3 regions of the Mesorhizobium sp. LCM 4576 genome follow, and region 1 is predicted to be linked to each of the others. Evidence: predicted binding sites of a transcription regulator. Region 1 holds the regulator's gene; each other region holds the start of a gene.
The links. The regulator LexA, encoded in region 1, represses DNA repair genes until DNA is damaged. The targets are predictions, from matches to a motif close to TGTTCNNNNTGTGTTCNG.
Positions count from the first base shown of each region.

Region 2: a site for LexA is predicted at 1,529-1,546, ahead of LCM4576_RS08500 (ATP-dependent helicase). Genes of this name have one in related genera too.
Region 3: a site for LexA is predicted at 4,286-4,303, ahead of dinB (DNA polymerase IV). Genes of this name have one in related genera too.

Region 1 covers NZ_MDDT01000004.1:160,609-164,842, forward strand. Annotated here, with positions in the region: gene LCM4576_RS00985 (ComEC/Rec2 family competence protein) at 1-926, shown strand, start outside; gene lexA (transcriptional repressor LexA) at 920-1,660, opposite strand; gene glp (gephyrin-like molybdotransferase Glp) at 1,777-2,982, opposite strand; gene moaC (cyclic pyranopterin monophosphate synthase MoaC) at 2,982-3,458, opposite strand; gene trpC (indole-3-glycerol phosphate synthase TrpC) at 3,460-4,234, opposite strand, start outside.
Region 2 covers NZ_MDDT01000016.1:156,524-159,188, reverse strand. Annotated here, with positions in the region: gene LCM4576_RS08500 (ATP-dependent helicase) at 1-1,488, opposite strand, end outside; gene LCM4576_RS08495 (glucose/quinate/shikimate family membrane-bound PQQ-dependent dehydrogenase) at 1,666-2,665, shown strand, end outside.
Region 3 covers NZ_MDDT01000011.1:54,294-59,474, forward strand. Annotated here, with positions in the region: gene LCM4576_RS05085 (ABC transporter permease) at 1-563, shown strand, start outside; gene LCM4576_RS05090 (ATP-binding cassette domain-containing protein) at 568-1,299, shown strand; gene LCM4576_RS05095 (SDR family oxidoreductase) at 1,310-2,065, shown strand; gene LCM4576_RS05100 (aldose 1-epimerase) at 2,070-2,942, shown strand; gene dinB (DNA polymerase IV) at 2,954-4,219, opposite strand; gene LCM4576_RS05110 (cupin domain-containing protein) at 4,514-4,894, opposite strand.

The DNA of each region.
Region 1 (4,234 bases):
ATTTCCAGCGCGTGTCGCCGCTCAGCCTGCTCGCCAACCTGGCGGTCATGCCGATCGTCTCGCTGATCGTCATGCCGTTCGCCGTGCTGAGCGCACTGGCCATGCCCTTCGGCTTCGACGGTCCGTTCCTCTTTGTCATGGGCAAGGGGCTGACGGCGATGATCGCCATTTCGTCGTGGATCTCCGAGCGCTCACCGGTCGACGCCGTCGGGCTGATCTCGATCCAGTCGGTGCTGCTGGCGACGGTCGCGCTGGTGATCGCGACGATGGCCACCACCTGGCTGAGGCTTGCCGCCGTTCCCTTTGCGCTCGCCGCGCTGCTGGCCATTCCGCATGTCCGCACGCCGGATGTACTCATTTCCGAGGACGCGCATCTGGTGGCGATGCCGATCGGCGGCGGCGAGCTTGCCGTCAATCGCGAACGTTCCAACGAGTTCACCACCGACAACTGGAAACGGGCGCTGAAAGCCGAGACAATCGTGCCGCCGGAGACGTTTGCCAAAGATGCGCTGGACATCGCCGATCCCGTCGACCTGCCGCCCGGCTCGCCGTTCTACTGTACGGGTGATCTCTGCATCGGCCGGCATCCATCCGGCGCCATCGTCGCACTCGCTGAAAACCGCGACAGTGCCCGGCCTGCCTGCGGCTTCGCTGATCTCATCGTCATCAACGACGCCACCGCCTACAATCCTTGCTACGATCCGCGCGTGCTTGTCGTCACCAAGCGGCAGCTGGCGCGCGACGGCAGCGCCGCCGTCTTCTTCGATCCGCAATCGGCAACCGCGCGGCCGGCCGTCCGCTATGCTGTGGAAGAGCCATATCGGCCCTGGCACGAGCAGCGGAAATATACTCGCGAGGCGAGAGGACTGCCGCCTTATCAAAAGCCTGAGCGGGCGGATGCGAAACCTTCGCAACCGGATCAGTAGCGGCGGATCAACCCAACAAGCTTGCCCTGCACCTTGACCCGGTCCGGCCCGAAGATGCGGGTCTCGTAGGCCGGGTTGGCGGCCTCCAACGCGATCGAGGCGCCCTTGCGGCGGAAGCGCTTGAGCGTCGCTTCCTCGTCATCGACCAGCGCGACCACGATCTCGCCCGGGCTTGCCGTGTTGGCGTTGCGGATGATGACGGTGTCGCCGTCGAAGATGCCGGCTTCTATCATCGAGTCGCCCTTGACCTCCAGCGCGTAATGCTCGCCGCCGGCGATCATGTCCGGCGGCACTGTGATCGAATGCGTCTGGTGCTGGATGGCGTCGATCGGCACGCCGGCGGCGATGCGGCCCATCACCGGAATGGATACGGCGGACCCGGCATCGTCGTCATTGCTTGGCGTCGGGGCGCGCGATGGCGCAGCCGGCTTGATCTGACGGTTGAGATTGTTCTGACCCAGGCTTCCCTGGATGACGCTCGGCGAAAACTTCTTCGCTGCATTGAGGCCGGGGGCGATCGAGTCGGGCAGCCGCAACACTTCCAGCGCTCGCGCCCGGTTCGGTAGCCGGCGAATGAAGCCGCGTTCCTCCAGCGCCGTGATCAGCCGGTGGATGCCGGACTTGGAGGCGAGGTCGAGCGCTTCCTTCATCTCGTCGAAAGACGGCGGAATCCCGCTTTCCTTCAGCCTTTCGTGGATGAACATCAGAAGTTCATGTTGTTTGCGCGTCAGCATGGCGGCCCCCACGGGTTCTGAAACCAGAATCAGAAAAACAAACCCAGAACAAACACTATCTGTTCCAGTTGTGTTCCGCAACCGTTTAAAGTTTAGTGAATTTGTTGACGTTTTGTTTAGCGTAACATCAGAACGCTGCATTCGGCGCCGGTTTCGGCTGCCGGCGCGAAAGGCTCGCGCACGATCAGGCCGTTGGCGTCGGCGAGCATTCTGAGCATCGAGGAGTCCTGGATGCTGAAGGGAGTCGCAATCAGCGTGCCGGCGTCCTCGCGCACGACGGCGCGCACATAGTCCTGCCTGAGGTCGTTGGCCTGCATCGCGGCGCCCAGCCGGGCCACCCGCACGTCCTGCCTGTGGTCGCGGCCGCCGAGCCGGGCAAGCAGAGGCTTCAGGAAAAGCTGCGAGCAGACGATGCTGGCCACCGGGTTGCCGGGCAGGCCGATGCAGCGGACATTGCCAAGCCGGCCGAACATCAGAGGTTTGCCGGGGCGCATGGCGATCTTCCAGAAGTCGAGCTGCATGCCTTCGCCGGTCAGCACGTCATGGATCAGGTCGTGGTCGCCGACGGAGGCGCCGCCGAGCGTGACGATGACATCGGCATTCGCCTCGACCGCTTTCCTGACCAACGCGGCGATCGCCTCCTTGCGGTCGGCGGCGATGCCGAGATCGAGCGCACGTGCGCCGACCGACTGGGCGGCGGCGGCGACGCCATATGCATTCGACGAAATGATCTGATCGGGGCCGAGCGCGCTGCCCGGGGGCAGCAGTTCATCGCCGGTGGCGATGATTGCGACCAGCGGCCGGCGTACGACATTCAGGGCGGGATGGTTGGCCGAGGCGGCCAGCGAAAGGGCTGCCGCATCGAGCACGCGGCCCTTTTCGAGCAGCACGTCGCCCTCACCGAAGTCGAGCCCGCGGCGGCGTACGTTGCGTGCTTTCGCGGTCGGTTCCGTGACCTCGATCCTGCCATTGCCGCGATCGCGGACGTTTTCCTGAATGACGATGGTGTCGGCGCCTTCAGGCAGCGGCGCGCCGGTGAAGATGCGCACGGCCTGGCCTTCGCCGACGGTCCCGGAAAAGCCGCGGCCGGCAGGCGCCGTGCCTATGACTTCGAGTTGCGCCGGCGCCGAAGCGACGTCGGCGGCGCGCGCGGCGTAGCCGTCCATGGCGGAGGCGTTGAAGGGCGGCTGCGTGCGCAGCGCCACGACCGGTTCCGCCAGGACCCGCGCGGCTGCATCCGCCAGCGGAATGCTTTCGCCCGGCAAAGGTGCTGCGCCATCGAGCAGGCGTTCGAGCGCTTCGGCGACCGGAACCAAAGCCATCAGGCATCCACCTTGTAATCGCCCGACTTGCCGCCGGTCTTCTCGACCAGCCGGATACCGGAAATCACCATGCCGCGGTCCGCCGCCTTGGCCATGTCGTAAATGGTGAGGCAAGCGACCGAGGCGGCGGTCAGCGCCTCCATCTCCACGCCGGTCTTGCCGGTGACACGGGCGAGCGCGGTGACCCTGAGGCCGGGCAGCGTGCGGTCCGGCTCGATCTCGACGGCCACTTTGGTGAGAAGCAGCGGATGGCAAAGCGGGATCAGCTCATGCGTCTTCTTCGCGGCCATGATGCCGGCGATACGCGCTGTGCCCAGCACGTCGCCTTTCTTGGCGTCGCCAGCAAGAATCATCTCCAGCGTTTCAGGTTGCATGGAGACAACGCCTTCGGCGATCGCCGTGCGCGTCGTCTCGGCCTTGTCGCCGACATCGACCATGTTGGCTTCGCCCTTGGCGCCGAGATGGGTGAGGGCCATATCAGACGGCCTCGGCCGCTGCCTTGCCCGTCAGCAGAAGCTCGGTTGCCGCGGCCACATCGGCCTGTCGCATCAGGCTCTCGCCGACCAGGAAGGTGCCGATCTTGCTCTTCTCCAGCCGGCGGCAATCCTGATGCGTGAAGATGCCGCTTTCGCCGACCAGCAGCCGGTTCGCCGGCACCATCGGCGCCAACCGTTCGGAAGTCTCAAGGCTGGTCTCGAAGGTCCGCAGATTGCGGTTGTTGATGCCGATCAGCCGCGACGACAATTTTAGCGCACGCTCCATTTCAGCCTCGTCATGCACCTCGATCAGAGCGTCCATGCCGAGCTCGAAGGCGGTCGCTTCGAGGTCCCTGGCCAGCGTGTCGTCGACGCTCGCCATGATGATCAGGATCGCGTCGGCGCCCCAGGCGCGCGCTTCGTAGACCTGGTAGGGATCGAACAGGAAATCCTTGCGCAGGGCCGGCAAGCGTACCGCTGCCCGCGCCGCCGTCAGGAATTCCGGCGCGCCCTGAAAGGACGGAGCATCGGTCAGCACCGAAAGACAGGCTGCGCCACCTTTCTGATAAGCCCCGGCGAGCGCCGGCGGATCGAAATCGGCGCGGATCAGGCCTTTGGAAGGGCTGGCCTTCTTGATCTCGGCGATCAGCGCGAAGTTGCCGGCCCGGCGCTTGGCGTCGAGCGCCGCGAGGAAGCCGCGCGTCGCACCGGCATCCTTTGCCCGCGCCTTGATCTCGGCGAACGGTACCTTCGCTTTCGCCGCGGCGATCTCGTCG
Region 2 (2,665 bases), on a different contig from region 1:
CGGCACGTTGACGATACGCTCGAAGGCGAGGTCGTCGCCGCCGTTGGCGACGACGCGGAAGAAGGCCAGCGCATCGCGGATTTCCAAGCGCTCGTAGAAACGCGGGCCGCCGATGACGCGGTAGTTGAGGCCCAGCGTGATGAAGCGGTCTTCGAAGGCGCGCATCTGGAAGGACGCGCGCACCAGAATCGCCATGTCGTTCAGATTGTGCTTCTGCCGCTGATAGGCCTCGATGGCGTCGCCGATGGCCCTGGCCTCTTCCTCCGAATCCCAGGCGGCATGGACATGCACCTTGTCGTCCTCGGGGTCGTCGCGATCGGTGAACAGCGTCTTGCCGAAGCGGCCCTCATTGTGGGCGATGAGGTGAGAGGCGGCGCCCAGGATGTGCGCGGTGGAGCGGTAGTTGCGCTCCAGGCGGATGATGGTGGCGCCCGGGAAATCCTTGTCGAAGCGCAGGATGTTGTCGACCTCGGCGCCGCGCCAGCCATAGATCGACTGGTCGTCGTCGCCGACGCAGCAAATATTTACGCTCACGGGCTGTTCCGCGCCTGCCGGCGCGGGCCCTCCGCTAGGGCCTCGCAATGGCTCGGACGCCCGGTCGGGCTTGCGGCCTTCGGCCGAATGCGAACTCGCAGAGCGTCCCGCATTTGGCCGCTGCGCCAGAAGCCTTAGCCACATGTATTGCGCGGTGTTGGTGTCCTGGTACTCGTCGACCAGGATGTATTTGAACTTGCGGTGATACTCCTTCAGCACGTCCGAATAGGCGCGGAAGATGCGGATCGGGTGATAGAGCAGGTCGCCGAAGTCGCAGGAGTTCAGCGTCTGCAGCCGTTCCTGATAGGCTTTGTAGAGCTGGCGGCCCTTGCCGTTGCCGAAGCTGCGCGCATCGCCTTCCGGAATCTCATCGGGGCCGAGGCCCTTGTTCTTCCAGTTGTCGAGCATCTGGGCGAAGGTCTTGGCCGGCCAGCGCTTGTCGTCCAGCCCTTCGGCCTGGATCAGCTGCTTGATCAGCCGCACCACGTCGTCGGTGTCGAGAATGGTGAAATCGGATTTCAGCCCGGCAAGCTCGGCGTGACGGCGCAGAAGCTTGACGCCGATCGAGTGGAAAGTGCCGAGCCAGGGCATGCCTTCGACATTGCCTTCACCGATCAGGTGGCCGATGCGCTGCTTCATCTCGCGCGCGGCCTTGTTGGTGAAGGTGACGYCCAGGATCTGCGAGGGGAAGGCCCTGCCGGTGGCAAGGATGTGGGCTATGCGCGTGGTGAGCACCCGCGTCTTGCCGGTGCCGGCGCCGGCCAGCACCAGAACCGGGCCTTCGGTCGTTTCGACGGCGAGCCGCTGTTCCGGGTTCAGGCCCTTCAGATAATCGGGRGCGCCGTTCTGGCCGCTGCGGGCGGCCATGGCGCGCGCGGCTATGCCGGATGGGGCCGCCGCGGGCCGCGCATTCGGTTCATCGAAAAAAGGCATGTCCTCGGAAAAGCCCGACATCGCTCCCGAATGTAGTGATTCGGGAGCGAAAGACCAGAACTGTCTACGTTTTGTTCTAGTTTCGCGTGTCCGGCCCCAACTTGACAGCCGGAGCGGGTGAGGGAAAGCTGCCGGCAGGGCAGGGATTGCCGTCCCCGGAAGACGCCGTAAGCGCGCAACAGTCGAAGGAGCACCGTCTTGGCTGTCACCATCACCTCCCTCGTCCTCTTCCTCATCGGTCTCATTCTCGGCGGCGGCGGCATCTGGCTRGCGGTGCTGGGAGGCAGCTGGTACTATCTGATCGCCGGCCTGGTCTTCCTGATCACCGCCTGGCTGCTTTTCAGGCGCCGGTCGACCTCGCTCTGGCTCTATGCGCTGTTCGTGCTCGCCACTCTGTGCTGGGCGGTCTGGGAAATCGGCTTCGACTGGTGGCAGCTCGGTCCGCGCGGCGGCGTCATCGTGCTCGTGGCGCTTTGGCTTTTGACGCCATGGGCAAGGCGAGGTCTGCGGGGGCCGGACGGACGCGCGCCGCTGATCCTGGCCGTGCTCGCCTCGCTGGCGGTCGCCGGCTATTCGATGACCGCCGATCCTCACGACGTCGGCGGCACGCTCGGCACCGAAAAGGTGGCGGCGGCGGCCAATCTCGGCGGCGACATGCCGGCCGGCGAGTGGCACTTCTACGGCCGCACGCCTTTCGGGCAGCGCTATTCGCCACTCGACCAGATCACGCCGGACAATGTCGCCAAGCTGCAGCCGGCCTGGACCTATCGCACCGGCGACGTGAAGGGTCCCGACGACATCGGCGAAACGACCTATCAGGTGACGCCGCTAAAGGTGGGCGATGCGCTCTTCATCTGCACACCGCATAATTTCGCCATCGCCATCGATGCCGCGAGCGGCAAGGAAAAATGGCGCTACGATCCGAAGATCAAGCTCGACAACAACCGCCAGCACCAGACCTGCCGCGGCGTGTCCTACTATGCCGACGCCAAGATCGCCGCCGGCCAGCCCTGCGCGCAGCGCGTCTACCTGCCGACGTCGGACGCCCGCCTGATCGCGCTCGACGCCGCGAACGGGCAGGTGTGCCCATCCTTCGCCGAGGGTGGCACGCTGAACCTGATGGCCAACATGCCCTATCCGAAGTCCGGCTATTACTATTCGACCTCGGCGCCGCTTATCGTCGCCGGCAAGATCATCG
Region 3 (5,181 bases), on a different contig from region 1:
TCTCGGGCGGCTTCCCGCCGCTGTTGCCCGCCGACCTGCCCAACTGGCTGTTCACCTCCTTCGTCGGCCCCGGCAACATGTTCCGCATGTCTTTCCTGTGGTTCGTGGCGGTCGCGGTGCTGACCTCACTGATGCTGTCGCGCACCAATTTCGGCAATTGGATCAAGGCCACCGGCGGCTTCCTGCCGGCCGCCGCCTCGATGGGCATCCCGACCGCCAGGGTCAAGATCGTCTGCTTCATGCTGTGCTCGGTCCTGTCCGGCTTTGCCGGCATGCTGCAAGTGCTGCGGCTGGGCTCGCCCCTGCCTTCGATCGGCGAAGGGCTGGAACTGCAGGCGGTTGCCGCCGCGGTCATCGGCGGCGCCTCGCTCACCGGCGGCATCGGCACGGTGATGGGCGGCATCATCGGCACGACGCTGATCCGCGTCATCGACAACGGGCTTGTGCTCAGCCATGTCGACGCCAACTGGTTCAAGTTCGCCATCGGCTTCCTCACCATCTTCGCCGTCGTCGCCAATGCCTGGATGCGCAAGCGCGCCAAGGCCATCAAGATGGAGGGCTGAAGCGGTGAGCGACGCGATCATCTCGGTGCGTGACCTGCACAAATGGTATTCCGGCGTGCATGCGCTGAAAGGCGTCTCGCTCGACTTCCGGCGCGGCGAGGCGCTCGGCCTGGTCGGCGACAACGGCGCCGGCAAGTCCACGCTGATCAACATCCTGTCGGGCGTCCACCGCGCCGACCAGGGCGAGATCCAGGTCGAGGGCAGGGCGGTCAGCATCGCCACGCCGCGCGACGCCATGGATCTCGGCATCGAGACCATCTACCAGTACAACTCCATGGTCCCCACCATGTCGATCGCCCGAAACCTGTTCATCGGCCGCGAGCCGACCCGGTTCTCGATCCTCGGCGTCGGCATCCTCGACCAGAAGAAGATGGCCGAGGAGAGCATCCGCGCCATCGCCAATGTCGACCTGCATCTGCGCTCGCCCGACGCGCTCGTCGGCGAGCTGTCCGGCGGCCAGCGCCAGGGCGTCGCCATCGCGCGCGCCATGCATTTCAAGTCCAAGGTGATGATCCTCGACGAGCCGACCAATCATCTGTCGGTCAAGGAGACCAACAAGGTGATCGGCTTCGTGCGCGGGCTCAAGGAGCAGGGGGTGACCGGCGTCTTCATCAGCCACAACATGCACCACGTCTTCGACTGCTGCGACCGCATCGTGGCGATGGCGCGCGGCGAGGTGGTGCTGGACAAGCGTGTCGCGGACACCTCGATCGACGAAGTCCATTCTGTGCTGTGAGGAATAGGCAATGAAGGTGCTCGCTGGTCGTAACGTGCTGCTGACAGGCGGCCTCGGCTCGCTCGGCCGCGCCCAGGCGGTGACGCTGGCGCGGGCCGGCGCGCGCGTAATGGTGCTCGACCGTCCTGATGCCGCGAACGCGGTGGAGATCGTCGCCGGGTTGGCCGGCCAGGCTTCGGGCGATATCGCCTTCGTCGGCTGCGATCTCAACCGGCTGGCCGAGGCCGAAGCGGCGGTTGCGGCGCTGGCGGCGAGGGAAGGCGGCATCGACATATTGATCAACAACGCGGCGCTGATCATCAATCGGCCGTTCGAGGAATTCTCGCTCGCCGAGTATGAGGACCAGATCCGCGTCAATTCCTCGGCCGCCTTCGCGCTCGCGCGGGCCTGCGCTCCAGGCATGAAGGCCAAGGGCTATGGCAAGATCGTCAACTTCTGCTCGATCACCCTGAACGGCCGCTGGGACGGCTATGTGCCCTATGTCGCGTCGAAAGGCGCCATGCTTGGCCTCACCAAGTCGCTGGCGCGCGAGCTCGGGCCGCATGGCATCAGGGTGAATGCCGTGTCGCCGGGCGCGGTGGTCTCGGAGGCGGAAGAGCGCGTCTTCGGCGATCGGTTGAAGGAGTACAATGACTGGATCCTCGCGAACCAGAGCCTGAAGAAGCGCATCGAGCCGGACAACGTCGCCGATCTCGTGCTGTTCCTGGTCTCGCCCGCCTCCGACATGATCAGCGGCCAGAACATCGCCGTCGACGGCGGCTGGTGAGGGCATGGCCGGCGCGATCGAGCTGAACGACGGGCAGTCGAGATTGGTCTTGGCGCCTGAGAAGGGCGCTGCGATCGCCCGCTATGACGCTCTGGTCGTCGGCACCGCGCCAGTTCCCGTGCTGAAGCCTGGCGATGGCACCGGCGCGTCTGGTTGCCAGCTCCTCGTGCCGTGGTCGAACCGCATCTCCGGCGGGGGCTTCACCTTCGACGGCCGCTTTCATGCCGTCGAGCCGAATGTGCCTGGCGAAGCTTTCCCGATCCATGGCGACGGTTTCCAGAAGCCGTGGCGGCTTGTCCGCCATACCGACAGGGAAGCCGAACTCGCCCTCGATGACGGCGCGATCGGCCCTTATCGCTACAGGGCCTCGGTGGCCTACGCGCTGCGGAACGGAGCGCTGGAGGCGCGCCTCACGGTGGAGAACCGCGCCGGTATGCGCCTGCCTTACGGCCTCGGTTTCCATCCCTGGTTCCCGCGCGGCGACACAACCCTGCTGAAGGCGAAGGCGAAACGAGTCTGGCTTGAGGACGAGCGCCATTTGCCTGCCGGCGTCGTGCCGGTGAGCCAGCATCCGGGCTGGGATTTCGCGCAGGCCACGCCGCTGCCGCCGGAGTGGGTGAACAACGCCTTCGACGGATGGGACCGTCGCGCCTCGATCTCGCAGATCGAGGACGGGATCAAGGTCACGCTCATCGCTTCGCCGGAACTCGACGTCTACATCCTCTATTCGCCGTCGCGCGATGCCGACTTCTTCTGCTTCGAGCCGGTCTCGCACCCGGTCGACGCGCATCATGGCGAGGGGCTGACTGTGCTCGAAGATGGGGAGGCGATGAGCGCGACCATGCGGCTGGATTGGGCGGTCGTGGAGACGGATTGAGCACCCGCCCTCTACAACTCCTTCTCCGCCAGCTCCCTGAACCCGTCCGGCACCGAGCGCGTGCCTTCCAGCGCCACCGTGCCATAGCCCACTGCCTCCTTGCCGAAGCGCTGGCGAATCTTGTCGACGGCGCGGTCGGCGCCGAAGCGGGCAAGGCCCTTGCGGCTGCCGGGCCTGAGCTTCTCGTCGGCGAGGCCGAGCGGCAGTTCGAGCTGCAGCTCGGCATGCTCCTCCAGATGCGAGACGGAGATAGCGAGCAGCGAGATATCCCGCTCGCCCGGATGGGCGGCGAGCACGCCGCGAACCAGCTCCTCGGCGATCTCGGCGAGCATGGTGGTGGCCTGGATCGGCTGCTCCAGCGTGACGGAGCGGGTGACGGCGCGCATATCGGCGAAGCGTACACGCACGGTGACCGTGCGCCCGGGCCGGTCCTTGGTGCGCAACCGGCTCGCGACGCGGTCGGCCAGATGCAGCAGCGTCGGCACGAAGACGCGCGGCAGCGCGGGCTTGCGGCCCAGCGCCGACTGCGCACCGGCGGAATGTGCGCGCCGATGCGTCTCGAGCTTGCGCGGGTCGCGGTTCCAGGCGAGCGCGGCGAGCTTCTGGCCGGCGGCGTGGCCGATCAGCCGCTCCAGCGCGCCGCTATGCGTGCGCGCCAGCTGCCCGATCGTCTCGACGCCGATCTCGGCGAGTCTCGCCTTGGTCGCCGGGCCGACACCCCACATCAGCGTTACGGGCAGGTCGTGCAGGAAAGCGAGCTCGCTACCGGGCTCGACCACCACCAGCCCGTCGGGCTTGGCCACCTGCGAGGCGATCTTGGCGAGATGCTTCGTCCGCGCCACGCCGATCGAAATCGGYAGGCCGAGCTCGGCCTTCACCCGCTCGCGGATCTTTCGCGCGATCTCCTGCGGCGACCCGAACAGATGCGTGCAGCCGGCGACGTCGGCAAAGGCCTCGTCGATCGAGATGCGTTCGACCAGAGGCGTGAAATCGTCGAGTACCTTGATCGCCGCGTCGCCGAGGCGCTGATACTCGCTGAAGCGCCCGCCCACGAAGATGAGCTGCGGGCACAGCTCGCGCGCCTTGCGGCCGGGCATGCCGCCGCGGACGCCAAACACCTTGGCCTCGTAGGAGGCGGCCAGCACAACGCCGCCGCCGACGGCGATCGGCTTGCCGCGCAATGATGGATCGAGCAGCTGTTCGACGGAAGCGTAGAAGGCGTCGAGATCGGCATGCAGGATGGTGGCGGCCGCAGCGGTGGTCGTGGTGGCGGCCATCAAACGCTCCCATGGCCATTTGTGTGGCATTGCAGCATTAGCTGCATCTTTTGTAAGGGGAATTAGCGGAACATAAAGAGAACAAAAGAAGTTCTCTGTCAAGCCGCCACGTTTGAACGTGCAAGGTTCCACAACCTGTGGCTACAGCCGCAGATAGAGCGCAGGTTGCGTCCTGAGGAAATGTTGCCGCAAGCGAAAGAGGGGCGCCTCAGGGCCACCCACTCTTCGCTTCTGTGCCGAGGTCTGGGACGACCCCAGCTTCTGCCGTCTCACCTTCGAAGGCGATCGACTGCGCTATGCCGGCTTGGCGTATTGCTCGGCACTCAGGACCTCAATGCATTGGAACGGCTGATTGCCTTCCACCCAGGCGTCGTGGCCGGGCGGGATGGTATAGGAAGAGCCGGCCTCGAAGGTCTTTTGCGTGCCGTCGGTCAGCCGCACCGTGATCGAGCCGGACACGACATAGCCGACATGCGAGACTTGGCAACTGTCGGTCTTGACCACCGGTTTCACGCATTCCGACCACTTCCAGCCCGGCTGCATGTTCATCCGCCCGAGCGTATAGCCCGGCAGCCGGACGATCTCGACACGCGTCTTGGCCGGCGCGCGGACCTCGTCGGGAYTGTTGTGTGATTTGGATTCGAGCTTCGTCACATTCACAGCAGTTTCAGCCACGGCATCCTCCCATATGTGAAGCGGCGCCTGACATTGCGATCGTCGGCGACCGCTGTCTCATACATACGCCTTATTATGAGAGTTCGCTAATGTAATTGGAGGCATTCCTCGACCGGGAGATTTTGGCGCTTCTCGTCGAAAGTTATTGCGGACCTGATCGCCGGGTGCTTTCCTGTTTTCGCACTGGCACGGCGGTGGTTGAGGGACCCATCCGTTCTCGCTCGACAGGAGAATTCGATGCGACCCTCGGCAAAGATCAAAGCGATACCGTCGCGCCTTTTCGCAAT